2 regions of the Clostridium omnivorum genome follow, and region 2 is predicted to be linked to the other one. Evidence: riboswitches for the same ligand, from Rfam matches in the RefSeq annotation. Region 2 holds a riboswitch; the other holds the start of a gene.
What was found. A riboswitch is a leader RNA that binds a small molecule or an ion and turns the genes downstream of it on or off. The one in region 2 is predicted to bind cobalamin.
Positions count from the first base shown of each region.

Region 1: linked by a shared signal. The riboswitch ahead of bsdE14_RS20670 (ECF transporter S component) and the one ahead of bsdE14_RS04760 (YitT family protein) in region 2 are both predicted to bind cobalamin.

Region 1 covers NZ_BRXR01000001.1:4,346,286-4,361,478, forward strand. The annotation lists gene bsdE14_RS20645 (WD40/YVTN/BNR-like repeat-containing protein) at 1-1,247, shown strand, start outside; partial or broken gene bsdE14_RS20650 (family 1 glycosylhydrolase) at 1,314-1,465, shown strand; gene bsdE14_RS20655 (winged helix-turn-helix transcriptional regulator) at 1,475-1,831, opposite strand; gene bsdE14_RS20660 (PhzF family isomerase) at 1,996-2,901, shown strand; gene bsdE14_RS20665 (alpha-ribazole kinase) at 3,057-3,794, opposite strand; gene bsdE14_RS20670 (ECF transporter S component) at 3,784-4,305, opposite strand; cobalamin riboswitch at 4,413-4,588, opposite strand; gene bsdE14_RS20675 (PhzF family phenazine biosynthesis protein) at 4,660-5,529, opposite strand; gene bsdE14_RS20680 (helix-turn-helix transcriptional regulator) at 5,695-6,621, shown strand; gene modB (molybdate ABC transporter permease subunit) at 6,675-7,361, opposite strand; gene modA (molybdate ABC transporter substrate-binding protein) at 7,381-8,163, opposite strand; gene bsdE14_RS20695 (DUF5692 family protein) at 8,498-9,433, shown strand; gene bsdE14_RS20700 (AI-2E family transporter) at 9,476-10,597, opposite strand; gene bsdE14_RS20705 (GNAT family N-acetyltransferase) at 10,949-11,443, shown strand; gene bsdE14_RS20710 (ArsR/SmtB family transcription factor) at 11,595-12,644, shown strand; gene bsdE14_RS20715 (MFS transporter) at 12,717-13,928, shown strand; gene bsdE14_RS20720 (beta strand repeat-containing protein) at 14,033-15,175, shown strand.
Region 2 covers NZ_BRXR01000001.1:1,031,473-1,046,665, reverse strand. The annotation lists gene bsdE14_RS04790 (sensor histidine kinase) at 1-172, opposite strand, end outside; gene bsdE14_RS04785 (response regulator transcription factor) at 186-851, opposite strand; gene bsdE14_RS04780 (GumC domain-containing protein) at 1,017-1,817, opposite strand; gene bsdE14_RS04775 (hypothetical protein) at 1,928-2,266, opposite strand; gene bsdE14_RS04770 (methyl-accepting chemotaxis protein) at 2,434-3,969, shown strand; gene bsdE14_RS04765 (putative bifunctional diguanylate cyclase/phosphodiesterase) at 4,178-6,496, shown strand; cobalamin riboswitch at 6,689-6,869, shown strand; gene bsdE14_RS04760 (YitT family protein) at 7,098-7,952, shown strand; gene bsdE14_RS04755 (DUF2207 domain-containing protein) at 8,144-9,907, shown strand; gene bsdE14_RS04750 (MerR family transcriptional regulator) at 10,158-10,562, shown strand; gene bsdE14_RS04745 (MFS transporter) at 10,584-12,023, shown strand; gene bsdE14_RS04740 (LysR family transcriptional regulator) at 12,127-12,993, opposite strand; gene bsdE14_RS04735 (ABC transporter ATP-binding protein) at 13,148-14,881, shown strand; gene bsdE14_RS04730 (ABC transporter ATP-binding protein) at 14,881-15,193, shown strand, end outside.

The DNA of each region.
Region 1 (15,193 bases), 3.3 Mb from region 2:
CACATTATAAAGCTATATCAACAATTATAACAATTATAGCTATTAGCCTTATAACAATTTTTTATGGAGTAAAAATATATCATAGCGCAATAAATTATAATGGAAAGCTTTCATGGATCTTAGGTGATTTAAAAAATAAAAAAACTGTAAAGCTTGAGCAAGATAATATATATGAGAATGGCATAGAAGGGATTTTTACAGATATCAATAAAAAAGTAGCAATGCCAGAAAAATTATATATTTCAAATAGTTTTAGTATTAATTTTGATTCTAATGGAAAAATTACGTCTTTTGATACATATCTTTATGGAAAAACTTCTAAGAATGTACTAGAAAGCTTTTTAATTAGTTATGACAGTAAAAAATCGAGAAATATAATTATATATTTAAATGGTCATGTGAATGCAGATTATAGTGATGATAAGCTTTTAGAACCACTTCTAAAGACAATGAAGGTAATCCCACTTAAAAAGACAGTTAGTAATTGGCCTGAAAAACAATTTGGTATTATTTATTATGGTAAACGAAGCTTTGGGTATAATTCATCAGGTATAGTTAATATTGATTCAAAGGGAAATACAAATTCTGATGTTAAGGCTATTTCTGAAATAATTGGATATACCGTTTCAGTGTTTGTGCCTGGAAAAGAAAATAAGTATACTCCTGTAAGATATAACTTGATTGACGGGTTAGATAATCTAAATCTTTCTGAGCCCCCAAAAGAAAATAGTGATAAAAAGATTTCTAAAAAAACAAATAATTCTACAGATGAATTTTATTTATCTGAGTTAATTGGCTATCGCCTAGAAGTAACTGGAGCAGCTGCAGGAAGTAGAGCATATTCATTAAACCTCACTTCAGATGGTGGAGTTACATGGAAGACAATTAATGAGGATCCTTTCTCCGGAAACATTGGAACTGCAGCAGGTGTAGTTTTTTTGAATGATAAACTTGGTTTTTTATGCTTATCTCACAGTGGCGGCAGCAATGGACAACTGTATCGCACAGATGATGGTGGAGTGTCATTTAAAAAGGTAGACTTTCCAAGTTTAAACGTAACACTAGCTAATGGAAAAACCTATAATCCTTTCGATTTACCAGGAATGCCTTTTGAAAAAGATGGTGTATTTAGTGTATTGATTGGTCAAGGAGCGGATGGAGATTATAATGGAGGTAGCAAAGCCCTATATCAATCACAGGATCAAGGAAAGACCTGGAACTTTATAAAGGAAGCTTCGCAAAATTAAATTAAAAGAATAGAGTATGAATATGATAGTGAGCCACAGCATGCCAATTATAATAAAACTTTGTATAAACCGTTTTTAGATGATTATAGAATTTCCTATCCAAGAGATCACTTAATAGAGGCAGCAGAAGCAATTGAGGATGGAGTAGAATTAATTGGCTATACAGCTTGGGGATGTATAGCCTTAGTAAGCTTGCAACTGTTCAATTAAAGAAAAGGAATGTCTTGCTATTTTTCCATATATTTTCTTCCCCAAATGCATAGCTCAGTTAATACATGTTCTAAAGACTTTCCTCTATCAGTAGATATATACTCTACTCTAGGAGGAATAGTTGCATATGCAATTCTTTCAATTAGTCCATCACTTTCTAAGTATTTCAATTCTTGAGCCAGTATTTTATGGCTTATACTAGGAATAGATTTTTTTAGCTGACCATATCGTATTGGCTGACCTTTTAATATGTGCCACAGTACAATAGCTCTCCACTTACTTCCAATTACCGTCATGGCAAAACCTAAAGAACATTTAAAATCCTTCTGCCTTTTTTTCTGATTCGGGAATTTTTCAATTATATCCTTAACCACGCTGCAACCTTCTTTCCAAATGGTAAGTAGCTGACTAATAAGTGCGTACTTGTATGAGTATTCAAGTAAAACTATAATTAATTATATAATATCTAGATATTAATTACCACAAGCTAAGATAAGGAATTCAAGTTATATACTAAAATATATTTGGAGGTCAAATCATGTCTAGAAAATACAATTTATATCAAATTGACTCATTTACAAAGGAAAAATTTACAGGAAATCCAGCAGGGGTAATTACAAATGCAGATGGATTAACTGACAATGAAATGCAGCAAATTGCAAGGGAGCTAAATAATTCTGAGACTGCCTTTATATTTTCTTCTAGTAGTAATGAATATGATGCTAATGTGCGCTTTTTTACTCCAACTAGCGAAGTACCAATATGTGGCCATGCTACAATAGCTTCCCATTATGCACGTGCAGTTGAGAAGGGGCTTGATTCTTCAAGGGTTTATCATAGGACAGGTGCTGGTATTTTGCCAGTTGATGTAATAAAAGAAAAAGATGATTACAAAATTGTTATGACTCAAGGTAAAATTGAGTTTGGCCAATTTATTGATGGTACAAATAAAGAGGAGCTTATTTCTGCCCTTAATATAACAAGCAGTGATTTGCTAGAAAACTGCAAGATTCAGATTGTGTCTACAGGTCACTCTAAGGTTATGATAGGTATAAAAAATATTGAAACTTTAAATTCATTGCAGCCCAATTTTGATGCGCTTTCTAAGTTAAGCAAGAATATAAAATGTAACGGTTATTATGTTTTCACTGTTGATTCTATAGATAGTGATATTTTAATTCATGGCAGAATGTTTGCTCCAGCAATAGGAATCAATGAGGATCCCGTAACAGGAAATGCAAATGGTCCTTTAGGAGCGTATCTTGTTCATCATAATCTAATTAAGCACGACAACTCAATATTTAAATTCAAAGCAAAGCAGGGAGAAGCTATAAAACGCGCAGGAGTTATTGAAGTTGAAGTAAAAATAGAAGATAACGAGCCTGTAGAAGTTAAAGTATCAGGAAGTGCCGTGATCATATTTAAATCTGAACTACTATTATAGGATAAAAATAAGGGAATTAAACTTAAGCTGAACAATGCAGATAAATTATAAAAGAAGAAAATATTGATATACCAAAACAAACTGAATTTCAAAACCAAGAAACTATTATAAAAAAAGCAGCATCAATTTAACAAAAATAAATTGATGCCGTTCTTTTATAAATTCATAAGTCTGCCTAGCTTAATAGGATTTTGGGTTAAAGAAGATAAATTAATATGCTCAGTGCATGTAAATACAAGACAGGTTGATGGACCTGCAGATTTATATATGTCTACATATCCTTCTGGTTCATATATGAATTTACAATTAACATTTTTGCATAACATTTCGATTTCTTCAAAAATTCCTTTAGAACCAATTGGAACTATATCATTAATTTCATTTAATTTTATAAGTTCCTTAATGTAATTAAGCTGAACTATCTCATTATCATATAATCCATTTATCTCATTTCCCACCTTGGGAATTCCAAGACAATAAATAAAATCTCCTGATCTAGATTTAGCAGCTCTAATTTTATCATTTTCACATATTCCCACAACAGTAATTCCAAGAGCAGTCTGGCTTGTTTCTATGTTTTTCTCTGTACTTATAGCCATAGGTATAGATCCCAGATTAGCAGCTTTGAGCTCTTCTAAAACTCCATTAATAATTTCATCACCAGTAGGACTTGGCTCGTTTGAAATAGCAATGCTAATAGTTTTTGGAATGGCATTAACTGAAAGCACCTCCATAAGTACCACTCTAACAGTAAACCTTCCTGTGATATAGGGTGATACTTTTACAACATCATTTTGCTTAAGACCAATTCCTCCGCAGGAATCACAGGCGGTTACTATTGAGTAATTGCTATCTATTTGAACAACTTCAACATCTCTCCCTTTATAGCCCACCTTTAAAAATACCTACCATTTCTTTAGGAATAGCTCTTTTTATTGGCTTGAGCACTAAAACTCCAAGGATTATATTGAGAACACTTGCAGCTGTTAAAGGCACCAACGCACCTAAAAAAACGGGCATTCCCATACCGGGAATTAAAATAAGTGTTGCAGGACATACTACTCCATTTAATATAATACCTATAACAATTGCTATAATAATATTTGTTTTTTTAGCACAGAAGTTAAATATGAGCATTATTATTGCCATTTCAATTCCTATTAAAATATGAATAGGTAGGCTAAGAGGAAAACCACCTAGACCAGCTGAGGCCATGTGACCTAAAAAGCCTACTATTGCTCCTGGAATACCACCAAGCAATAGAGCTGCTAAATAAGCAGGTAGAGAATCAAAGGCTATGCTGCTTGTTATAGGATTAGGCAGTTTTATGTATCCCCCCACAACACTCATTGCTATAAATAGAGCAAGTAGAACTATTTGTCTTGTTTTAATTTGATTTTTCATAAAATCACTCTCCTTAAAAAATTTAATTTAATAAAAATAAAAAAGTTCTTGAATACACTTATTGCGTATTCAAGAACTTTACCATCATTCTCTTACAGATTTCCTAAAAAATTCTACTCATAAAAGGCAGGTCTCCTGGCTAACGGATTAGCAAGTTTTTCACCTTCCCAGTGAAAACCAGTGGTATAATAAAAACTCTACCGTATACAGTGGCGGGTCCGCTGAGGATTTTCACCCCATTTCCTATTCTCCCATAAAGGGCACCTTTTTAAGTAAATATGTATAATTTCACTAATAATATAGCATATTTAATTAGCCATGACAAGCATATTACAGATGCAAATAAAAAAATAATTATATCTTAATTTCAATTTCAGATAAATTTAAAGCTTTTCCTCCAACCTTAACTTCAATAATATTTTTCTCATGAATCTTTAGGAATACAATTATTTCTGATGGTTTTTTCATTGTATAACCTTGTTCAAAAACAATATGTTCTTCGTCCTTTGAATTGATTTTATCATGTTTAAACAGGTAACTGGCAAGAGCACCACTGGATGTACCAGTTGCAGATTCTTCGGATATTCCATAAAGCGGAGCAAAATTTCTGCAGTGAGCATCTGAGCCATTAACTGTGTCAAAAGTGAATAAATGATAACCAGTTGAATTATATTTTTTGCTAACTGCTGATACTTTATCAAAATCGGGTCTTATGCTTTTTAATATTTCTATATTTTTTATAGGAACAATGATGTCCCTAAGTCCAGTGGATACAACTTGTACTGGCAAGTCTTCTTGTATTCCTGCTGTAGTAATATTCAATGAATCTGCAATTTCGCTTTTTGAAATTATTTCATAAAAGCTTGGAATTGTCTGATTCATTATAATAGACATGTCTTTATTTGCCTCTACTTTTAAAATACCTGCTCCAGTCTCCTGCGTGTACACACCAGGCTTTATTTCACCTAGGCTAAGCAGCAGGGAAAAGACTCCTACAGTTGCATGTCCGCATAGCTCTACTTCTTCAGTAGGTGTAAAAAATCTCACCTTGAAATCAGCTTTGTTTGACTTCATAATAAAGGCGGTTTCACTGAAACCAATGATACCTGCAATCTTTTTCATATCATTTTCTGAGAGAGCATCAGCATTTAATACAACTGCCGCAGGATTTCCTCCTTCAATTGATTTTGCAAAGGAGTTTAGAGTATATGCTTTTATTTTCATCATAAATTCCCCCTTTACATAAATATATCATTTCAATTAGTTTAAATAAACAGAAAATAAGTTAGATCAATTATAAATAGCATAACTTAAAGATATTTTACATAATTATTATTAAATATGAGACTTATATTTTTACATAAGTGAATACTTAAAGGAGATTAAAAAATAATGAATGATTATGCATTAACTCCGCTAGAGGTAGCTGAAATACTGAAAATATCAAAAAATACCGTTTATGAGCTAATAAAAAAAGGGGAACTTAATGCTTATAAGGTAGGCAAAAAGATCAGAATTGATATGGTAGATGTAGATGAATACAAGAATAGCACCAAAAGCAATATAGCTAAGAGAAATTATATTTCTCAAAGTAATAATGAAATTGACAATAGCACTTTCATTATTTCTGGACAAGATATAATGCTAGATATTTTGACAAGACATTTAGAATTAAATTGCAAAGGCTTTCATGCCTTTAAATCTTATGAAGGTAGCTATAATGGTCTTTATGAACTATATCAAGGTAAAGTAAGTGCAGCCACTGCACATCTATGGGATGGAGATACTGGTCAGTACAATATTCCTTATGTAAAAAGAATGCTGCCGGGGGTCCAAGCTGTAATTATTCACTTAGCTAAAAGAATGCAGGGTTTTTATGTAGCAAAAGGGAATCCAAAAAAAATCAAATGCTGGGAGGATTTAATCCGTTCTGACATTACTATTATTAATAGGGAGAAGGGCAGCGGTACTAGAGTGCTGCTAGATGAACATTTGAGAAAGCTTGGTATAAGTCCTTCAAAGATAAATGGATATAAAAGTGAATGTGCTTCACATTTAGCTATAGCTAGTGCAGTAGCTCGAGGTGAGGCAGATGTAGGTATTGGAAACGAAAAAAGTGGACTACAGGTAAAGAACATTGAGTTTATACCTATTCAACAGGAAAGTTACGAACTAATAATAAAAAAAGAAGATTGTAATAAGCCTAATTATCAAGCTGTTCTTAATGTTATAAATTCAGATGAATTTAAGACGGAGCTTCAAGGGATTGGCGGTTATGATATAACTGATACTGGCAAAGTGGCAGGGGAGACTTGATTTAAAAGCACAATGGAGTCATATTTATATGACTCCATTTTTTACACGCTCTTTTATCTTTTATTTACTAGATTTACTTTTCTCGATCCACTATTTGCCCAATAATTTGAAAGTGTTATAACCACTAAAGATATAATGAAAATGATGAAAACCCAACAAAATGCGGATGTCATATCTCCACCTTCCACAGCAAAGAATATTGCTATTGGAATAGTCTGAGTTTTGCCTGGAATATTTCCTGCCAGCATTAGTGTAGCACCGAACTCTCCAAGTGCTCTTGCAAAAGCTAATACAGTTCCTGCAGCTATTCCTGGCCACCCAAGAGGAACAGCGATAGTCCAAAATATCCTAAATTCAGATACCCCTAGAGTTCTTGCAGCGTTCAATATATTTTCATCAATAAGTTCAAAGGCTCCCGAGGTGGCTTTATACATCAATGGAAAGGCAACTACAGTTGCTGCAATTACTGTGGCAGGCCATGAAAATATAAGCTTTATACCTAGAGAAAATAAAATACTTCCAATAGCACCGTTTTTTCCAAATAAAAGTAAAAGAAAAAAACCCAGCACAGTTGGTGGAAGCACCATTGGTAGTGTAAATAGAGCATCAAAAAACACCTTGAATTTACCTTTCTTATTTCTCATGAACCATGCAGCTAAAATACCTATAAAAAAAGTGATTAAAGTTGAAGCAACTGCAGTTTTAGAGGAAATCCATAAAGGTGAGAAATCGAAATTCAAGATATTTCACTCCTAACGTTTATTTTATACCTGTCTTGAAGCCACATTTTTCAAAGACAGACTTAGCTTTATCCGAAGTCAAAAACTTCATGAATTTATTAGCAGCGCCATTATTTTTGCTAGATTTTATTACTGCGGTTGGATAAACTACTGGATCATGGGAATCAGCAGGTGCAGTTGCAACAACTTGTATCTTAGTAGATACCTTAGCATCAGTAGAATATACTATGCCTGCATCTGCATTTCCTGTCTCTACCCAAGTTAGCACTTCCTTTACATCCTTGCCATATACAGCTTTAGCCTTTATTTTATCTACCACGCCTAATTTAGTAAAAACTTGTTCTGCATATTGCCCAGCTGGTACACTCTTAGGTTCACCAAGTGCTATTTTTTTTGCTTTATCAGTTGTTAAATCATCAAAGCATTTTATTGTGGCATTATCTTTTGGAACTACTAAAACTATATCATTTAGCAAAAGGTTAATTTTTGATTCTTTATTTATTAAATCTTTGCTTTGAAGTACATCCATCTGTTTTGTAGCTGCAGATATAAATATATCAACATCGGCTCCTTGCTCAATTTGCTGCTGAAGTGTGCCTGAAGAGCCATAGTTAATTGTTAGCTTAACATTTGTGTTTTCATCAGTATATATTTTCTTAACTTCATCAAGAGATTCCTTTAAACTGGCTGCAGCTGATATGCTTAAAGTTTCAGGTTTAGCTTGTTGTTTTGTACATCCTAGGAACATGGAGAATGATGCTGTAACTAAAAATAAAGAAGTAAGTTTAAATAATCTTTTCATTATAATTGCCTCCTTATATTTATCTTAAAACAACAAAATATTACATAAATGATTAAAACATAATAAATTAAATTGAGTTTGCTATGTTTAGTAACGTTTCATACTACTATAATATGCATAGACAAGCATGAAAAGAATTATTTTGTATTATCATCAAATAAAGTAATTATAACTAAAGCAGCTGTAAAAGTTTGACACTATAAATCGCGTATAATATAATCATTTGTATATACAAAAAATTACATTAATCTCTAATACTCACAAATTTAATACTTTGTTACTGTGAGGAATATTAGAGATATAGTAAATAATATTTAAATAGGGGGCTTATATCATGGGGATTTTATACCAAGCAACAAGTTTAATTGACTGGGGAATTTGGCTTTTTGTCCTTTTTGCTTTAATGGCTTTCAATGAATTCGGCCGTTCAACAAAATGGGGAGGAATTATATTATTTTTTATTGTACCTTTAATATTAACTATTTTTGTTTGGCCAACAACAGCAGCACCAGGAAATGAATATGGTACAGGAACTTGGTTTAACTGGGTTAAAACATACTCTGCTTTGGCAGGCTGTTTGGGATTCATGGCTCTTCGTTATATTCCATCATTATCAAAGAAAAAGTGGGCATTATGTTTTCCACCACTTATATTGGCACTTAATATTTTTGAAGCAGCTATTCGTGACTTCCAGTGCTTTTCCTTTGGTGCTTGGAACGGGGCTAGAGTGGACAATCTTTGGTTAATGTCAGGACCATGGAATATCATGAATGGCTTAGCTGGACTATTAAATATCATAACTATATGTGGTTGGCTTGGAATTTTTATTTCTAAAGACAGAACAAAGGATATGATTTGGCCAGATATGATCTGGGCTTGGATAATAGCTTATGACTTATGGAATTTTGCATATACCTACAATTGTATTGCAGACCATTCCTTCTATTGTGGTTTAGCATTGCTACTCTCCTGCACTATACCTACCTTTTTTATAAAAAAAGGAGCATGGTTGCAGCATCGAGCACAAACACTTGGATTATGGATTATGTTTGTTATGACTGTACCATCTTTTGCAGACCGTATAGCACCTATACCTACTACGCATAATGCAACTGCATTTTTTGTAGTAAGCTTAATATCATTACTAGCTAATCTTTCATTAGCTGTTTACCAGTTTAATAAAATCTTCAAGAACAAGCTAAACCCATTTAAAGATGAAATCTATGCAGGAACAAAAGTATATAAAGAAGTGGTTCAAGATAACATATAGTAAAAATGAGAAATCCATGGATAATCCATGGATTTCTCATTTTTATTCTTCTTTCTTCTCTAAATGCTTATCTACTGACTCCCTAAGTATTCCATATATAACGGCAACCACTGGAACACCAATTATTAATCCAACAATACCAAAGAGGCCACTTCCAACTACTATTGCTAATAATACCCAGATTCCTGGCAGCCCAATGGTATTTCCAACTATACGTGGCTGAATGATATTACCGTCGATTTGCTGGAGCACAATGATAAAAATAACAAAAACAAGCGCTTTAACAGGGTTTATCATTAAAATAATAAATGTACTTGGTACAGCACCAATGATTGGCCCAAAAACTGGAATTAAATTAGTAAGAGTTTGAATTACACTTACAAGCATTGCATAAGGTATTCCTAATATATTCATACCAAGGAAGCATAGAATGCCAACTACAATAGAATCGTTCAAGCTGCCTCTTATAAACCCATTGAAGATATAGTTAGTACGTCCGGATACATCCATTATAATATCTACCCATTTCTTTGGAAGAAATGCATTCATAACTCTTTTTAATTGGCGGAGTAGAGTTTCTTTTCCAATGAGCATGTAGATAGAAAAAATTATGCCGATAAGCCAGTTGTATATACTGCTTGTTAGTCCAAGAACATAATTTAAAACACCTTGTAAAATGGAACTAAGCATAGTAGCTGATTTTTGTAAAATATCGGTCCAGGTGTTATTAGTTTGGGCTCCAAGAAGGCTGGTTAGGTTTAAATCAGTCATAAGTTTGTTTACCAAAGTTTCAAGTGATGCCAGATAAGAAGGTATATTTTGAATTAATAAATTAACGCTGCTTCCTAGCTGAGGAATAATGAACCAGATAATAAGAGCAAATGCAATTAAAACTGAAACATAAGTACAAACTAATGAAAGAGGATTAAGTCCTTTTATAGGCTTTTTAGTCCTTTTCTCTATAGTATAAAAAACCTTGTTTCTAAAAAACTCGTAAGGAATATTCAACACATAAGCTATGGCAAGTCCATAAATAAACGGAATAACTATTTTAAACAAAGCACCTAGGGAGCCAGTTATTGCTCCAAAATGGTTAAGTGCCATATATAAAACAACTGTATAAGTTATAATTATTAGTATATTTTTTAGTTTTATTCTTTCCATCAAGTAATCTCCTCCATTTTAGCCATTTAATTCTGAAAAATTATCGTCTTAAATAGCTGAGTAATAGATAGATTATACCAAAATAGAGCCATTATTGCCACAAAATGTTTATATTCATTGACAATGCTTTTTGTTTCATATCTTCAATTTTATTAATATAGCCTAAAATATATAAAACACTAATTAAAAAATTTATGATGTTGATTATAGGTACTTGGATCTTATGGTACAATTAAATAGTTAATTAATAAAATATTAATTATAGGTGTTTTAATTATGATAAAAGCTGTCAATTTAAATACAAGACATTTAGGTATTAAAATAAATTATGGATAGGATGGGAACCAAGTTATGGAGATTAGAAAAGCTGAACTAAATGATTTAGATGAAATAATAGAGATTTATAAGAACGTAATTATTACAATGGAGAAAAATAATATACATCAGTGGGATGAAATTTACCCCAGCAGCTCAATTCTTAAGGAGGATATTTTAAATGACGAAATGTATGTTGGTGTAATAAATAACATAATTGTTTCTGTGGTTGTATTAAATAGTGAATTTGATGAGCAGTATATAAATGGCAAATGGCAATATAATAATAAAAACTTTGCTATAGTACACAGGCTGTGTGTAAATCCACTCTATCAAAATAAAAAAATAGGAAATAAAACTATGTTAATAATTGAAGATTTGTTGAGAAATGAGAGAGTGGAGTCAATAAGATTAGATGCTTTTTCAGAGAATCCATATGCACTTAAAATGTATAAAAAGCTTGGATATAAAAAGGTTGGAGAAGTAACTTGGCGAAAAGGCTTGTTTTATCTATTTGAGAAAAAAATCTAAAATGCATAAAATACTGCTATTTACCAGGTTAAGATGACTATTAATTTATAACATTCGACTAGTATAGAATAACACAATTGACAATCATGAAAATATAAATATAATTAATTATATAGACAATATATAAATATTTTTTTAAGGTGGTTACACTATGAAGATGTTAACTGATAAAATCCAAATTGGAAGCTCCATAGTTTATGAACTACTTGCTTCTTTGTTTAGGCTGGAATGCCATGAAAGACTAATTCCCGAGGAACACCAGAAGTTCAAGTATGTACCAGAGGAATTAAACAAGTGGGTACTAAATACTAGAGCTAAAATTAGTGAACACATAAAGCAAGAGATAAATATATTCTTTAATTACGAAAGCTTCTTAGGTATGTCATTAGTTCAACCTATCTGGGAAAATAGCTGTTATGAGAATATAGATAGCTTTTTTGATTTTCTTGAGCAGTACCCAGCAAAAGACTTAATTAAAAGCTTTTTTAATACAGGTTTTGTTCCAGATATGAGGATTGAAAATATTGATGATCCTATCGAAGTTAAGAACTTTTTAGTTAGTTCTTCATTACCAGAGGTTGAAAAATGGAAACTAACATATTTTTGCTCAGCACCCGAGGAAACTAAAAGAAGATTTATAACACTATTAAAAGATTTTTACAACACAATTTTTGAGGAAAACTTGGATATGGTGCTGAAATTCCAACTTAAAAGTATCAGCTATATGGAAGAAAATTTAAGAAATAAGCCTTATGAGGTACTTAGTAAGCTAATGCAATTAAATTTTGAAGGTACTAATGATAAAGACAAAATAATACTTATTCCGTCCTACTATTACAATATAGCTTCACTAACCTCTTATTCTGAAGAGAATCAAAGGTTAATATATGTTTATGGAATTGCTCAACCCGAATTAGAAAATACAGATGATATTGCAGCAGAAAAAGTTCTTGCTGCAATAAAAGTTTTAAGTGATGAAAACCGTGTAAAAACTGTAGGAATTTTAAATTCTTCTCCATGCTATGGGTATGAACTATCTCAAAAACTAGGAATATCAAGTTCAACTATTTCCCATCATTTATCACTTCTTAGTGATATTGGTGTTATAGTCCCTATGAGAGAGGAAAATAAGGTTTACTACCAGGTTAATAAAGACAACATAAGAAAATTATTAAAAAAGTTTGAAAATATGCTAACTTAATGTTAGCAATTTTTTTAAACCTATGTTTGATGTTTGTCAAATCACTAATACTATTATTATAGGAGGTTTGTAATGAGGATATTTAAAAATAGAGATTTTATACTTTTATGGTTAGGTCAAAGTATTTCAAAGTTAGGAACAAGCCTTTACGACATTGCATTAATGTGGTATATATACAAAAAAACAGGGTCATCAATTGCCCTTGGCTTAAGTGTTTTGTGTTTTACTGTTCCAAGAGTATTAATAGCACCTTTATCTGGTGTTTTTGCAGATAGACTTAATAAGAAAAAAATTATCATTAACATGGATATATTAAACGGGATTATAATGCTAATTTTTTGCTGGTTTATTTTTGCAGACACATATCCAATATATATATATTATATTTTCATGATACTTTCCTCCATTATTACTGAGATATTTAACCCAGCTATATCCTCAGCCATTCCAATTATAGTGGAAGAAAAAGACTTAAAGGATGCAAATACGTTAAATCAAATGACCTCTCAAATAATAAATATATGTGGACCTGCATTGTCAGGTATTCTAATAGCTTTTATAAACATGTCAATGATATTTTTCTTAAATGGATTATCTTTTTTAATATGTGCCGTTTTCGAAAGTTTTATAAAAATACCTAAAATTGATACTACAAAAATCGAGAAGGGAATTGGATTGCAGTTTAAGGAAGGTTTGATATTTATATTAGGAGATAAGCTATTATTATACATTGTAATAGCAGGAGGAGTTATTATCAACTTTTTTCTAGCTCCACTAACAATTTTTGAGACCTTACTATCAACTAAAATTCTTAATGTGGGTTCTACCGGATTTGGAATGATGAATTCAGCTATATCTATTGGAGCATTGATAGGTGCCTTGCTTATAATGTCAAATATTTTTATAAACAAGTACAAAATGGTAATTATAGGATTATGTTTAGAAGGGGTAGCAGTGATGCTTTCTGGAATAGTTCCAAATTTCTATGTTGTACTTGCTGCTATGTCAATATTAGGATTAGGTTTATCAATGGCTGGCATTGGCATTAGTACTCTATATCAAACTTTAATACCTAAAGAAAAAATGGGAAGGGTCATGGCGTTAGCGAGTACTTTATGCGGTGTCACTGTTCCTTTGGGAACGCTTTTTGGTTCAACTATAATTACATATATACCATTGAATATAGTTTTAATTGTATCTGGTGTATTTATACTAATAACAGGTGTCCTATTAATACCCGTAATTGGAACTAAAGTAAGAAATATAAAACAATATTCAGCTTAAGAATTAAATTACTAAATTTCTTATAAGATTGTCACAATTAACTCCACACTGCATAGTATAAAATCAGGACAAGCCACAGAATAAGAAAAAAAGGGGAGGATAATATGATCTCAAATTTAGCTCAAGTTCCAACAATTACAGTTACTAATACAAATAACAGTGGTTCAGGTTCTCTTCGTAATGCTATTGATACAGCTAATGCAGGTGACACTATTGTGTTTAGTAGTGCAATTTTATCTGGAACTATTCTTTTAAACACTCAAATTGTTATTAATAAAACTTTAACTATAAGCGGTCCTGGTCCAACAATCAGTGGAAATGGACAAACTAGAATATTAGATATTACTGGCGCAACAACTGTAGTAACAATCAGAGATTTAACCTTCATAAATGGTAATAGTTCAGGTGCAGGTGGTGCCATCCTTAACGAAGGAGCTACTTTGAATGTGGTAAACTCTACCTTCTCAAACAATAAAGCTCCAACTTCATCCGGAGGTGCAATTGCAAATACTGATTCTGGTACTATTAATATTACTAATAGTACCTTCTCTAACAACTCTGCCAATTTTGGTGGAGCCATAGGAAATTTTCCTTCTGGTACAATCAATATAACAAACAGTACCTTCTTTGGAAACACTTCTACTAGTAATGGTGGTGCAATTGCAAATGACGGTACAATTACTATTACAAGAAGTATTTTCGTTAACAACACTGCCACTGGCAATGGTGGCGCTATTGCAAACGATGGAAGAGCTACAATTACCAACAGCCTGTTCTTTAACAATAAATCCTCTGCTTCAGGTGGAGCTATAGCTAATTTTGATTCAGGCATAGTTGATATTACAAACACTTCATTTTCTAATAATAACGCTAATTTTGGAGGGGCTATAGGTAATTTTTCTTCTGGTACAATCAATATTACAAATAGTATCTTTTCAAACAACAGAGCTACTGAAAATGGAGGAGCAATCGCAAATGACGGCACGATGACTATTGTAAGAAGTACGTTTACTAACAACACTGCTACTAATAATGGAGGAGCTATTGCAAATGATGGCACAGTTACCATCGTAAATAGCCTATTCGCTAACAACAGTGCTAGAAATGGCGGTGCTATTGCAAATCTTGATTCTGGCACAGTTAATATTAGAAATAGTACCTTCATCAACAATACTCCTACTGATATATCCAATACTCCAAGTGGCACAGTAAATTCTACAAATAGTACGTTTACTAGCACCCCATAGAAGGTTATGATTAAATCA
Region 2 (15,193 bases):
TTTGTATTGTATTCTCCTGAGCTATCTCAATGGTGTTATACATTTCATCAGTAAAAAATTTTCTTATAGTGAAAGAAAAGTACGTGGATAGTAAAATAAATATAATTACGATTACCGAGGTGAATACAAGCCATATTTGCATTGAAAGGGGCCAATTTTTTAATTTTTTCATAAATGTATCCTTTCTAATTTAATAGTCTGTATCCATGACCATATATAGTTTCAAGCTTTAACTTTGGCAGCTTTTTTCTAAGTCTTCTTACTAAATCATCAACCACTCTATCACTGCCAAAATAGTCATCTCCCCACAGATCATATAATATCTGCTCTCTTGAAATTGCTCCACCTTTTTTGTTTATGAGCAAAGCAAGTAAATCAAATTCTCTAGAGGTCATCATAACTTCCTCAAGTTGGTCTTTAACAATTCTTTTTTCCATGTCGATAGAGTATTCGTCTATTGCTATTACATTCTTACTTTTTTCAGTGCCATAAACTCTTTTTAGAAGCTTTTGAACTCTAATAACAAGCTCTCTTGGCATGAAGGGTTTAGAAATGTAGTCATCACTGCCCATTTCAAGTCCAATAATTCTATCTATGTCTTTATCTCTTGCAGATATGAAGATTACAGGAATATCCTTATCTTTATCCTTTATTTCCTTTAGAAGTTGAAATCCATCTATGTCAGGCAGCATAATATCTAATACCCATAAATCAGGTGGAGTGAATATGTACTTTCTAGCCGATTCACCATTTAAGAAGGAAGTAACCTGAAATCCCTCATTTTCAAGGTAAGACTTCAATATATCATTGAGATTTTCCTCATCTTCTACTAAATATATTTCATAACTCATATAGGCAAAACACCCCCAAATAGAATTTACAATATAATTATAACAATAAGCTATTGAATTATTAAGTTATAATTTAGCATTTAGTAATGAAATAAATGCACAACTTTAGAATTTAATTCTAAAGTCATGCATTATTATTAAATATGCAGATAAGCTATTAAGGTTTTAGTTTAAAGAGGCTAATATTTGGTTGAGTATTGTACCCCTTTGTTTAATATTGGCAAGAATAGCAGACTTTTTATCAATTATGGATTTAAATGTTGTTTCAGCAGCAGTATAATCTTTATTCTTTATATTTTCTTTAAAAGTATTCCAAAGCTGTGCTTTTTCCTGTTCTTGAGTTTTAATTGTTTCATGTATTGTTTTAGCTTGCTCTAGCTGATTTTTAACATTATCTTTTAGCTGACTGTTAGCGTTTTTTATATTTTTTAGCTGTTCTTTTAGTGGTTCTATCTGAGCCTTGATTGCATCATCCTTAGCTTTAAGCTGGCTAATTTGATTATTAAGATCTAATATTTGCTGTTCAATGCTCTTCATTTTATCTACATCTTTAGCTTTAACAGCATCTTTATACTGAGTTCTTAGTGAAAGTCTCTGCTGATGAAGCTGCTTAGCTTGTTCCACTAATGACTTTCTTTGAGCTGCTAAATCCTTTAACTTAGATACGGTGTCTGAACTCAAAGCAGTTTTTGCTTTAAGCTTATCCTTTATTTGTTTAGCTGAGTTATTATTAGCAGTTTGTGCTTCTTGTGTTTGTTGCCTAAGTGCAACAAGCTGATTCATGTAGTCATAGTATACCTTTAAAAAGGCGTCCCTAGCTTGTTTTTGCTCAGGTGTAAGAGTTTCATTTTGTGAGGCTTTGACAGTTTGAGCGGGAGTAGTTGTATCATTGCCCTCAGCATAAGCAATTGTGGACATGCTTGAAATTAGAGAAATTGTTAGTAAAGCAGATAATAATTTTTTCATTTTATAATCCTCCTTGTATTTATTTGAGTTTCGAAATAATTATTAATTGTTACACATACTGTATTTCTTAGGGGTGCTGAAGATTACTTACTGTTCAGTCTCCTAATTTTTTATTTAACACTAAAGCTTGAAGATATATTTTTTAAATCAGTGTTTTCATTTAGTAGAGCATTTATTTCGTCTGAACTTAGCTGTACAGATTGACTATCAACAGAATCTAATTGGGTGGAGGAGTCATCACCAGTAGATTTTAATAAGTCATCATCTGTAATGCTTTTGCTGTCTTTATTTGTTGATACAGTATTATTAGCTGAAGTATTAGAGCTTTGATATGTAGTGTTTTCAGCCTTCAAAGCACTAGATACCTTTTGCTTGTTAGCACAGCCAGTTAATAGCAAGGCAATTAAAGTTAGTGAGCTTACTATTCCTAAAATAAATTTTCTTTTCAACGTTATCACCTCGATTCTTAATATACTTTTATTATAAAAGTTGTTTGTGGTATAAATTTTAAATAACTGTGTGAAATTGTGTGAAATGAAAGTTTATTTTTAAAAGGTAAGTTATAAAAGTTAAGAAGATATTGACTGAAAACATTTACATGGTATAATATAGGTATATGATAGTTCGACTATCATATACCTATATTACAAATGGAATAATTAAGGGGATGGAGCAAAGCATGAACAAATCAGAGATTATTGAAAAAAATGAAAAAGAGGTAAATGGCATAATTATTAAAATCAATAGTGCACTTTTTATTCTGTTTCCTGTATGTATAATTCTTAATTTGTTAAAGATTCTAGCTGTTCCATGGAATTTTGTTATTGCTCTTTGTGCTGTAGGAATACCGGTTTGTGCTATTCCATTGATCTATAAGGCTTTAAAACTTAACATGAGTTATTTTAAGTATGTTGAAGTATTTACAGTTATAATAATACAGACGACTATTTTTGGAATGATATATATGACTGGTGCATTTTTCTGGTTTATACCCATTGCAATAGCATGTCTATATTTTGATGCAAAGCTGCTAAAAACTACTTTTTTTGCATTAATACCGTCTATTCTTATTGGAGAATTTATTGCATCCCATAATCATGTTTTAATGCAAGCAGAATATCAATGGATACCTCTTCATATGGTTAGCTTTATTATTCAGTTTGCTATTCTAATTCCTATTTTTATTTCTTTAACTAAAAGAACCCATAATATGCTTTTGTCTAATGCAAAGATTTTTGGAGATCTAGAAAACCGGTTTTCAGAAAATGAAATTGCAGCAAAAAACCTTACTACTTCAGTTAGTCAGCTTTTACAAATTACTGATGAATCCAATTTGGCTGTAAAACAAATTTCTAGTTCAATACAAGATATAGAAGTGGATTCTAGGAATATTGTTGAGTATGCTTTCAATACAAATAAAAATGTGAATAAAATAGTAGATGAGGTCGCTGTTACGGTACAGGAGTCAGAAAATATAATGGTTTATGTAAAGGATATATCTACTATGTCGGAAAAAAGCAAGGGTGAAATTCTAGATTCATTAAATGAAATGCGTAAAATTGAAGTTTCAACAGAAAAGTCAAAAGAAGTAGTTTATGAGCTATGGAATAAAGCAAAGGAAATATTAAATGTAGTTGATACAATAACTGGTATTGCACAGCAGACTAACCTTTTAGCGCTTAATGCAAGTATTGAGGCTGCAAGGGCAGGAGAGGCTGGAAAAGGTTTTGCGGTTGTAGCTCAGGAAGTTAGAAAACTATCAGAACAAGCAGGCTCAGCTGCAGAAGATATAAGAAAGCTTTTAGATAGTATTACTGATAATGTAAATCATGCAGTATATTCAATTTCTGATACATATAAAATTGTTGCCTCAGGACTAGAAAAGACAGAAAAAACAGTAATTAATTTTGATAATATGCTTGAAATGCAGAAGGACATTGTAAATCGTGTAGATAATATTACTTATTTGGTGCAGTGCTCTAAAGAATATGCTTCAGCAATTAAGGAAACTATGGATACGCTATGTAATAAAAACACAAAGAGTCATTCTAATATATTATGCATTTCATCCTCAATAGAGCAGCTTCTCGCTTCATCAAAAGAAATGCTCTCATACATTCAGAACATAGAAAAAGAATCTAGAGCTTTATAAAGTATATTAATAAAAAAATAGGCTATGAGAATTTTTTTCTTATAGTCTATATTATTTATTTAAAAAAAACATGAAAAAGTTCCCAAATAATTACTTTAATGCTTTAGTATCTTAAAATAAATATAATAAAGGTCTAAAAAAAATACATATTTAGTCGATATATAACTAATAGATAATATTTTTGGATGGCTAAAGGAGGGGGATTGCTATGGAAAAGAGAAAATTTATCGTAAGGAGTTCAATTTTAGCCTTAGGGCTGCTAGCCTATTATGTAACATGTATGCTAGGTATGGATACTTTGAGCAATATAATATCCCCTATTCTGCTATTTATTTCAGCTTATTATATTTATTATGCTTATAAAAATACATATGAAACTCATGTTAGCTGGCTGCTTTTATCTTTGGCTTGCCTAAGTTATGGCATAGGTGATTTTGTATGGGCTTATTATGCAATTGTATTGAAACTCGACCCTACAGAAATAACTATGTTTTCCTATCTCTATTTGATACCAAATATTTTTATAGCAGCAGCTGTTTTAGCTTATTTTTTAACTTATTTTCGAAAGTGGAATATTATTCAATTGGGATTGGACTTTATCGCAACTATGACTATTGGTATCAGTTTGTTATGGGTAATTATTTTTAAAGATAATTTTAGCACAGCCTTATTATTTGATGCGGAGAACTTAGCAATCTTTTTATACATATTAACAGACTTCATTGCAGTAAGTAATATTTTTATAATGTTTATATCAGTTAGAAGAAGAAAAATCTCAGATACTTTAAAGTTAATTATAATCTCTGTATTTTTGTACACAGGTGCAGATTTAGTAAATTCTTATCAGATGTTAAATAATACCTATAAGCCAAACTCTTTAATAGATGTAATTTTTATTTTCGCACTAATGTTGTTTGCTTTTGCAAGCGTACTTGAGTTATACAAGCCAACTAAACATCCTAAGGATATTGAGTTCTCATTACCTGAAAATATAGGCAAGAGCTCAAAGATAAGGCTCTTGTTATTAGCACCACTATTATTATTGTTAGTTGGTTCCTTTAAATTGAATGTTACACTATTGTTTTTTTCTATTATAGTACTTCATCAAATGTTAAGTGGATATGTACAAAACACTGCAGTTAATGAGTCTTTACTAAAGAGAGAAAAATCGCTAAACGATTCACTTGAAGGAAAGATTAAGATAAGAACTGAGGAACTTATAGATCTTAATAGTGAGTTAGAGAGAATTTCAAGGGAAGATTCTATAACTGGCCTCAATAATCGTAGATATTTTATGGACGAGCTAGAAAAAATGATTAAAAATGCTAAGGGAAATCATACGGTAGTATTATTATATATGGATTTGGATAGGTTTAAAGCTATAAATGATTCCTTTGGACATGATATGGGAGATAAAGTATTAATTGAAATAGCTAATAGGCTTAAAAGTTTAAAAAATAATTCTATGCTTTTGGCTCGTTTAGGTGGAGACGAATTTGTCATTGCTATGGATGGTCAATTTGAAAAATATCTAATTTTTAAATTGGCTGAGGACATAATAAAGTTATGCAATAAACCTATTATTATTGAGCCATATCAGTTTAAGGTAATGCTTAGTATAGGAATTTCAATATATCCAAAGGATGCAGTAGATAGAAACATGCTAATGAAAAATGCAGATATTGCAATGTATTATGCAAAGTCAGAAAACAGCAAGCATTATGCTTTTTTTAACTCTCTAATAAGTGAGAAGATCCAGCGAAATCATGAAATAGAGTTATTACTAAGAAAGGCAGATTATGATAAGGAATTTGAGCTTTACTTTCAACCTCAGTTTAGCATTCCTAGTGAAGAAATAGTAGGTGCAGAAGCGCTGCTTAGGTGGAAAAACCCTCGTAAGGGATTTATATCGCCAGGTGAATTTATACCTATTGCTGAAGAGTGTGGAGCTATTGTGGATATAGGGTACTGGGTTATAAATAAAGCGTTAGATCAGATTTATCATTGGAATACTAAATATAAAAGACAGCTTAGAATTGGAATAAACATTTCGCCAAAGCAAGTTGATAGTATTAACTTTATGGAAAACCTTGAAAATACAATTAAGAATAAAAAGGTTAGCCCATGCTGGCTAGACGTAGAGATTACAGAAAGCAGTGCCATGAAAAGTGAGATAGCAATGGAAGAATTATTTAATGCACTTGCAAGTTTAGGTGTGCTAATATCAATAGATGACTTTGGAACTGGGTATTCCTCACTTAGTTATATTAAACGTTTTGATATAGATCGAATAAAGATTGCAAAGCAGTTGATTGATGGAATATGCGATGATTATAGCGATGAGCAGATTATTAAGGCTATAATAATGATGACAAAGGCTATGGGGCTTAGAACTATAGCAGAAGGTGTAGAGAAGCATGAACAGTTAGACAAGTTAATAGAACTTGGATGTGATGAAATACAAGGCTATATTTTTGATAAACCCTTACCTGCTTCTGAATTTGAAGAAAAATACTTAAAGAACTGACAGAGATGAGAAGCAGATTTTCAGAACTTTATGAATGATTTTAGTCATAAAATAACAAAGAACATACAAAAATGAAGGATATCCGTCAAAATAGGAAGCATTTTAAGTGTAAAAGCATTATAACTGTGAAAATAGCAGGATATGAAATTTGAATTATGTGTGCTTTTAAAATACAATTAATATAAAGATATAAGTGAATAATAAATTTTAGGTTTTCTATTAATATGAAATTAAAAGGGAATGTGGTAAAAGCCACAACAGCCCCCGCTACTGTGATAGCCTACAAATCTTGTTAACCACTGGCTGAAAAGTTGGGAAGGAAAGAGGAGGATAAAGCTAGAGTCAGGAGACCTGCCTAGGATTTTGCAGCAAGCTTTCGGAGGGAAAGAAATTGTGGTATCTGTAATTTAGTGTACATTGAATATGTAAGAATGCATAAGTGTAAAAGCTTTATGTTTATTTTATTAAGATATTTAAGATACTGTAAAAGGCTTTTCATAAAGGCCTTTTTTGTTTTAATTTAATGTATACTTTTCTTCTAATTTAAGAAAACTGCTGCCAATGCTCACTATATAAAATTAATAGAGAGAAGGCATGTTAAATGGTAAAAGAAAAAAAGGACTTTTTTAAAAGAATAGCTTTAGTAAGCTTGGGGAGTCTTCTATATGCGATAGCAATAAATATTTTTATAGCTCCTCATAGGCTTTTAAGCGGAGGAATAGCTGGGATTTCACTACTAACGCAATATATAACCAATGTACCATCAGGATATTGGGTTTTTATATTGAATATACCTATATTCATATTGGGACTTAAAAAGGTAGACAAGGATTTTGTATTTTTTAGTATGATAGGTATGGTAACAATGTCCATATTTCTAGTATTGACAAAAAATATATCTAGCATTTTCGTAGTAAAGGATTTGTTTATTTCTACTTTATTTGGTGCTGTGATTAGCGGATTTGGAATGGGATTAATATTTAGAAATAGAGCTTCGCAAGGAGGTACTGATATAATAGCAGTGATAATCAGAAATAAAAATGGAGCAAAGATGTCCACTTTGTATTTCATATTAAATGGAGCTATTGTACTATTAGGAGTATTTTTCACAAATCTTGAACTAACTCTTTATACTGTGGTTTTAATGTTTGTAAAATCAATAGTGATAGATAAAGTTATATCAGGGTTTGAGCAAAAAAAGATTATCATGATTGTTACTGAAAAGGAAAAAGAAATGTCAAATATGATAATGAAAGAAACAGGCAGAGGAACTACTTATCTTTATGGAGAAGGGTCATATTCAGGCGAAAAGAAAAAGATAATTTATAGCTTGTTGACTACAAAAGAATTAAATCATATAAAAGGTTTAGTTGAAAAAATAGACAGCAATGCGTTAATTTCTATTTCAGAAGCTGAAGAGATAAGAGGTAAAGGATTTTTAAAACCTGCTTTATAAATTTAGATAATTATGAATAAGCAGCTAAAATTCAATTTTAGCTGCTTATTCATTTGTGCAATTTTTGTACATAAAATCATTTCATGATTAAAAAGTATATGATTATGACATTATATAGAAATGTTGTATTAATTTATGGTAAAATTTTATATATGCATGATAAAATATACAAGCTTTAAGGGGGGATTATATTGAGATTAAACAAATGGGGGATTGGAATTTTTATAGCTATTGTTTTTACAGTGCTATTAAGCAGTAAAGTTCAAGCAGAGGAAATAAAGCTAAAAAGCGATATTATTAAAGCTGAAATTAATCAGGATGGCTCAATGAGTGCCGTTGAAGATCTCAGTTTTGATATTTCAGGTAAGTATAATGGTGTATATAAGGACATTTCTTTTGATAAAGCAGAAGGCATTTCAAATATAACTGTTTCAGAGCTTAAAGGAAGTGAAGCGGCTTATAAGGAAGTGAAATCAGCTAGCAATGGAGACAAAGGAGTATATAGCATAGAAAATAAGTCTAACAGTGTAAAATTAAAAATATATTCTCCATCAAAAGATGAGATAAAAAACTTTAGAATAACTTATAAAATTCCTGGAGCAGTAAAAAAATATAATGATATTGGGGAGCTATATTGGAAGTTCATAGGCAGCAGTAATGAAACGAAAATAGACAATCTGCAAATTAATGTAGTACTTCCTAATGGATCAAAAAAGGAAGAGATGAAGGTTTTTGCGCATGGACCTTTAGATGGAGCATGGAAAATAAAGGACGATAGAATTATAAATTTCTCAGCTTTAAACGTACCAAAAGGAAGATATGTGGAGGTTAGAACCTTATTTCCTAAAGAACTAATCCCACAGGCTAAAGTAAGTAGTAATGAAAACAAATTTGAAAGCATAATGGCAGAAGAAAATAGATATGCTAATGAAAAAATAGAAAAGGAAAGAGAAAGACAAAAGCTTATAGAGGATACAAAAATTATTGCTCTTCTTATGAGTGTTGTAAGCTTATTAATTATTGGCTACATTTTTGTTAGTAGAAAAAAATATTCCAATATAGAGGATTTATTGGCAGCAAAAGATATTGCAAATTATAATCCAGCTATATTAGCTTATAATGCAAAAGAGAGATTAATGCCAAATGATTTAATGGCTGCCGTTATGGAACTTTCAAGACGAGGGTATTTAAGCATTGAGGGTAAAACTGATGAATATAAAATTAAAAGGATAAGGAAAAAAGATGATAATACATATAAACATGAAGCATATTTAATGCATCTGCTTATAGATGAAATAGGAGATGGAAATTCTGTAAGCTTAGACACCATAAAAAATTACAGTAAGAACAAGCCTAATGATCTCAGAAGGCAATTTGCACTTTGGAGAGGCGAAGTAAAGCTTGAAGCAGATAAACTTAATCTCCGGGATAAAAAGGCCGGCAATCTGAAAAGCTTTGTAATTATATTTGAGATTATACTAATAGCAGCGGCTATATTTTTGATTTCTTTGGGAAATATGTACGGCTTTATAAGTATTATTGCTTCTTCATTAACTTTTGCAGCTGTTTTTTTAATTAATACTAGAACACTAGAGAGTGAATTACAGTTAGCGCTGTGGAATAACATGAAGAGAAGAATTAAAAAATTGAACAAGTATGAAATTGAGGAGCTCCAAAAGGAACCTATGCAAGGGGAAATATATCTTATATATGCAGTTTCAATGGGGTTAAGAAGTGATCTGCTTGATAAAATAACTCCAAAGGAAGAAAATGATATTGAGGTAACAGATTCAAGCTTTTGGGCTATGTATTATGTAATGAGTAGTGATGATGATAGCTTTTATAATTCCTTTGAAACATCACTTAAAAATACAGAATACAGCGGAAGCTTTAGCTCCAGTGACAGCAGTGGAGGTTTTGACAGCGGCGGTGGCGGAGGAGCTGGAGGATTTTAATGAGGTAAGAGGTAAGAGGTAAGAGGTAAGAGGTAAGAGGTAAGAGGTAAGAGGTAAGAGGTAAGAGGTTAAAAAGGAATTTTGCCCAAAGGCAAAATTCCTTTTTTTAATAAGTATATAGAATAACCTTAGCTATCAAGCAATAAAAGATAAACGGTACAAATATAAAAAGGTAAGAAGAGAATTAAAAAAACTATAACCTTGGCGTTAAGGTTATAGAAGAGTAAAATATTTAACGGCGGGTGATATTATGGAGAGTAAATATTATAGAATTGAAGAAGTTGCTACAAGAACTGGCCTCACTAAAAGGGCTATAAGATATTATGAGGATATTAAACTAATAAAGCCAGTTAGGACTGAGTCCTCTTACAGAATGTATACAGAAGAAGATGTAGAAAAAATTGTAAGGATTAGAGAACTAAGAGACACTTTAGGCTTCTCTCTAAATGAAGTAAGGGATATTTTTGAGCTTGAAATGGATTTAAAGAGTATATTTAGGGGGGAGAAGCAGGATGTGGAACTAGTAAACAAATCTAAGGAAATAATTAAAGAGCAAATCAAGCTTGTTGAGGGGAAACAGAAAATTCTAAATAGAGCTATGAATAAATATGAAGAACTTCTTGAAAGGTTGGAAGAATTAGATCGCAGCAAATAATATACTAATGGAGGACATGAAATGAAGAAAGATAATTATAAATGGATAGCACTTTCCTGTACAACTATAGGTGCACTATTTTCTGTATTAAGTGGAAGCACATTAATGATAGCACTTCCGGTTATAATGAAAGACTTAAATGCAAGTATGAACGTTGTTACTTGGACAATCATGGGATATATGCTTGCTATGACTATATTAGTTCCATCTATAGGAAGAATGGCCGATATGGTAGGTAGAAAGAAGCTTTACGTAAGTGGCTTTGCGCTATTTACTGTTGCATCCTTGCTATGCGCAATATCTCAAACAGGAGTACAGCTTTTAATATATAGATTAATCCAAGCAGTTGGGGGCTCTTTAATGGTGGCTAATAGTACTGCAATAGTGGCAGATGCATTTCCTAAAAAAGAACTTGGAAAGGCTTTAGGGATTAATAGCATGATTATAAGTATAGCTTCAGTTATAGGACCAATATTAGGTGGTTTTTTGATAAATGTAGGCTGGAGAAGTATATTTTATATAAATATTCCAATAGGCATTATAGGAACTCTTTGGGCTGCATTTCAGCTTAAGGAGACAAGCGTACTATCAGAAAAACAAAAATTTGATATAAAAGGTACATTAACATTTTCAACTGGTATGCTAGCACTTTTAGTAGCATTATCCTTTGGCGGATTTATTGGGTGGTTCAACTTTGCTGTAATAGGTCTTATTGCAGTTTCTATAGCACTTTTATGGTGGTTTGTTAGAATAGAAAATAAAACAGAGGAGCCTATGCTTGATTTAAGGCTTTTAAAAACAAGGGTATTAGCTTTTGCCTATGCAAGTAATCTTTTGAATGGTGTGGCTAGAGGGGCAGTTACCTTCCTGCTTATATTTTTCTTTCAAGGAATTAAGGGAATTGACCCAATAGTTGCTGGTATGCTATTAGCCCCTATGGCTATATCAATGATGATAATTTCTCCAATTAGCGGATATTTATCAGACAAATATGGTGCAAGAATTTTAAGTTCCGTAGGACTACTAGTATCAGCAATAGGGTTGCTTGGTATGATGTTTATAACATCCACAACATCAGTAGCAGAACTTGTTATATGGATGCTTATTATGGGAATAGGCTCTGGAATGTTCTTCTCACCAAATACAAGTGCCATAATGGGTATGGTTCCTGCCAATAAAAGAGGAGTAGCTGCAGGCGTTAGAACAATGGCAACTAATGCTGGAAATGTATTAAGTATAGCTATATCTATGGCAATAATATCTTCTAGTATATCACCAGATGCAATGCAGGCCTTATTTATAGGCACTCAAGTAGGTTCAGAAGGTATTGCCATTGGACAATTTGTTTCAGGATTAAGAATGGCTTTTACTATATCCTTTATATTCAGTATAATCGCTGCTGTAATATCTTATCTGAGAGGACCAGAGCCAGTTTGGTCTCAAGAAGAAAATGCAGCATAAAATTAATAAAATATATAAAACTCGGGTGTGAACCCGAGTTTTTATATATCATCAGTTTTGTAACTTATTGTTTTATTTAACCATTTTAAAATATCATTATAATCTAACCTCTAAAAATATCTAAAAAGTGTTTGGCACTAGTAGATATATATTTATCTTTTATCCAAATTGCTGCAATTTGTGATTGAAGAAAAGAATCTTCTATTATCTTAAGTTTTAGATTGTTATTTGGAACAAGATTAATTGCAGAATATGGTACAATTCCGATTCCAAGTCCAGATGCAGCCCATAGCAAAGTAGTTCTGGCATCATCATTTTTGCAGAAAAACTTTGGTTCAAAGCCAGCGCTTTCACATCTCTCTTTTATCAGAGCTTCAAATCTCCTGTAAACAATTAATGGCTTATCTTTTAGTTCCAAAAGTGAAATTTTTTCATTTTTATTGTCCCAGTCAAGAGTTTGACTCATTACTGCTACCATAGGTTCTGGATCAGCTAGAATGTAATCAAAGCCTTCCATATTAAATGGAGTCCTTACAATTCCTATTTGTATTAATCCATTATGGAGATACTCAATTATTTTATAGGTGTTGCCCTCATATATTTCAAAATTAACTAAAGGATATACGTCATGAAATATCTTTAATCTTTTATCAAATAGTGTAGGGCCTGAAGAGGAAACTGTGCCTATAGATAATGTTCCCTGCATGCCCTTGCTTAAATCTCTTAATTCTTTATATGTAACCTCAGTAAGTTCAACAATTTGCTCAGCACGGTTCCTCAAGACTTGTCCTGCGTCAGTGAGGTGAATTTTCTTACTCCCCCTATCTACTAGCCTTACACCTAGTTCATCCTCCAGAGTTTTAAGTTGATAGCTCAGTGGCGGCTGAGACATATTCAGCTTTTTAGCAGCTGAGGTTATCTGTTCCTCCTCTGCAATAGTTAGAAAGTATTTAAGTTGCTTAATATCCAATTATTAAACCTCCTATCATATAAAAATTGTATGGAATGCATATATATTAAATATTTTTTGTATGTCATAATTTGTGATATTATAATAACGTATTTAGATACAGATAACAAGGGAAATTATTTATAGATACAAAATAGAATTGGAGGAAGTGCTTGTGTTTAAGCTGATAAAATTTTTAAAACCATATAAAAAGCAGGTAATACTTGGCCCGGCATTTAAACTGCTAGAAGCAATCTTAGAATTACTTATTCCATTCTTCATGGCTAGACTTATTGACTATGGTGTAAAGGCTGGTAATTCAGGATATGTTTTTAAAATAGGAGCACTTATGATATTAACTGCAATTATAGGTGCAGGTTCAGCATATGTATGCCAGTACTATGCATCAATTGTGTCCCAAGGTTTTGGAACAGACCTTAGAAATAGGATATTTGAAAAGATAGGTGAATTTTCTTTTAATGAAATAGATATGTTTGGAACTACTTCTTTGGTTAATAGAATTACTAGTGATGTAAATCAGCTTCAGTTCGCAGTAGCTATGCTTATAAGACTTGTAATTAGAGTTCCATTTTTGTGTATAGGCGGACTTATTATGGCAATGGCAATAAATTTAAAGCTGTCTATAATTTTATTTGTTATTATGCCTGTTTTTGCAGGAACTCTATATATGATAATGTCAAAGACTATTCCGCTATATAAAAATGTTCAAAAAAGGCTTGATGGAGTTTCTACTGTGGTAAGGGAAAATTTATCTGGGGTGAGAGTGGTTAGAGCCTTTGCTAGGATTGATAATGAAAGAAAAAGATTCAATAAAGTAAATAGAGAATATGCAGAAACTGCGATTGCAGTGGGTAGGATATCTGCACTATTAAACCCAGTGACAATTGTAATAATAAATTTAGGCGTTGCAGCAGTATTATGGTTTGGCGGAGTACAGGTATATTCAGGAAGCATGACTCAAGGAGAAATAATTGCTTATATAAATTACATAAATATTATTTTATCAGCACTAATTGTGTTAGCAAATTTAGTAATTACCTTTACCAAGGCTGCAGCTTCTGCTAATCGTGTTAATGAAGTCTTAGCTGCTGAACCTTCTGTAGTAGACAGATCAGATAAAAATGCGGTTATTAATGGGATTAAAAGGGAAGCATTAATAGAATTTAAAAATGTGAGCTTTTCTTATAAGGAAGCTTCTGAATATGCCTTAAGAAATATTTCCTTTAAAATAAATCAGGGAGAGACTGTTGGAATCATTGGCTCTACAGGCTCTGGGAAAACTACATTAATTAATTTAATTTGTCGTTTTTATGATGTTTCAGAAGGTGCAGTATTAATAAATGGCATAGATGTAAGAGAGCAGTCTCAGAAGGAACTAAGAAAAAACATAGGACTTGTAGCCCAAAAGGCTGTTTTATTTACTGGTACTGTTATTGAAAACATAAGGTGGGGCAATGAAAGTGCAAGTATAGAAGAAATAGTTGAAGCAGCTAAAACTGCACAGTCAAATGATTTTATAAAAAGGCTGCCTGATGGATATAATACGCTGATTTCTCAAGGTGGAATTAATTTATCAGGTGGCCAAAAGCAGAGACTTACCATAGCAAGAGCGCTAGTGAAAAAACCTAAGGTACTTATTTTAGATGACAGTTCAAGTGCTCTAGACTATGCAACGGATGCAGCACTTAGAAAGCAGCTAAAGGAAAGTACAAGTAATATGACTGTTGTTGTAGTTACACAAAGAATAGCTACAATTAAAAACGCTGATAAGATAATTGTTATGGATGATGGTGAAATTGTGTCCATAGGAAACAATGATGAACTGCTGGAAAAGTGTGAAGTGTATAGGGAAATATATAATTCACAGTTTAATGGCGAGGTGGAATAATGGATAAGAATAAAACCTTAAAGAGGCTTTTTAGCTATATAAAAAAGTATAAAATGCATGTTGTTTTTTCTATAATTACAGCTATCTTAGGTAATGTGTTAGTAATTATTGGTCCATATATAGTGGGAAAAGGTATTGATAAAATTGTAGGAAAAGGGCAAGTTGACTTTAATGCAGTATTAAAAATAATAATTGTAGTTGCGGCTCTGTATGTTACAAGTGCTGTATTTCAGTGGGGACTTCAAGTACTTACAAGTATTATAGCTAATAGAACAATAGAGGATATTAGAAGTGATGCTTTTGAAAAGCTAA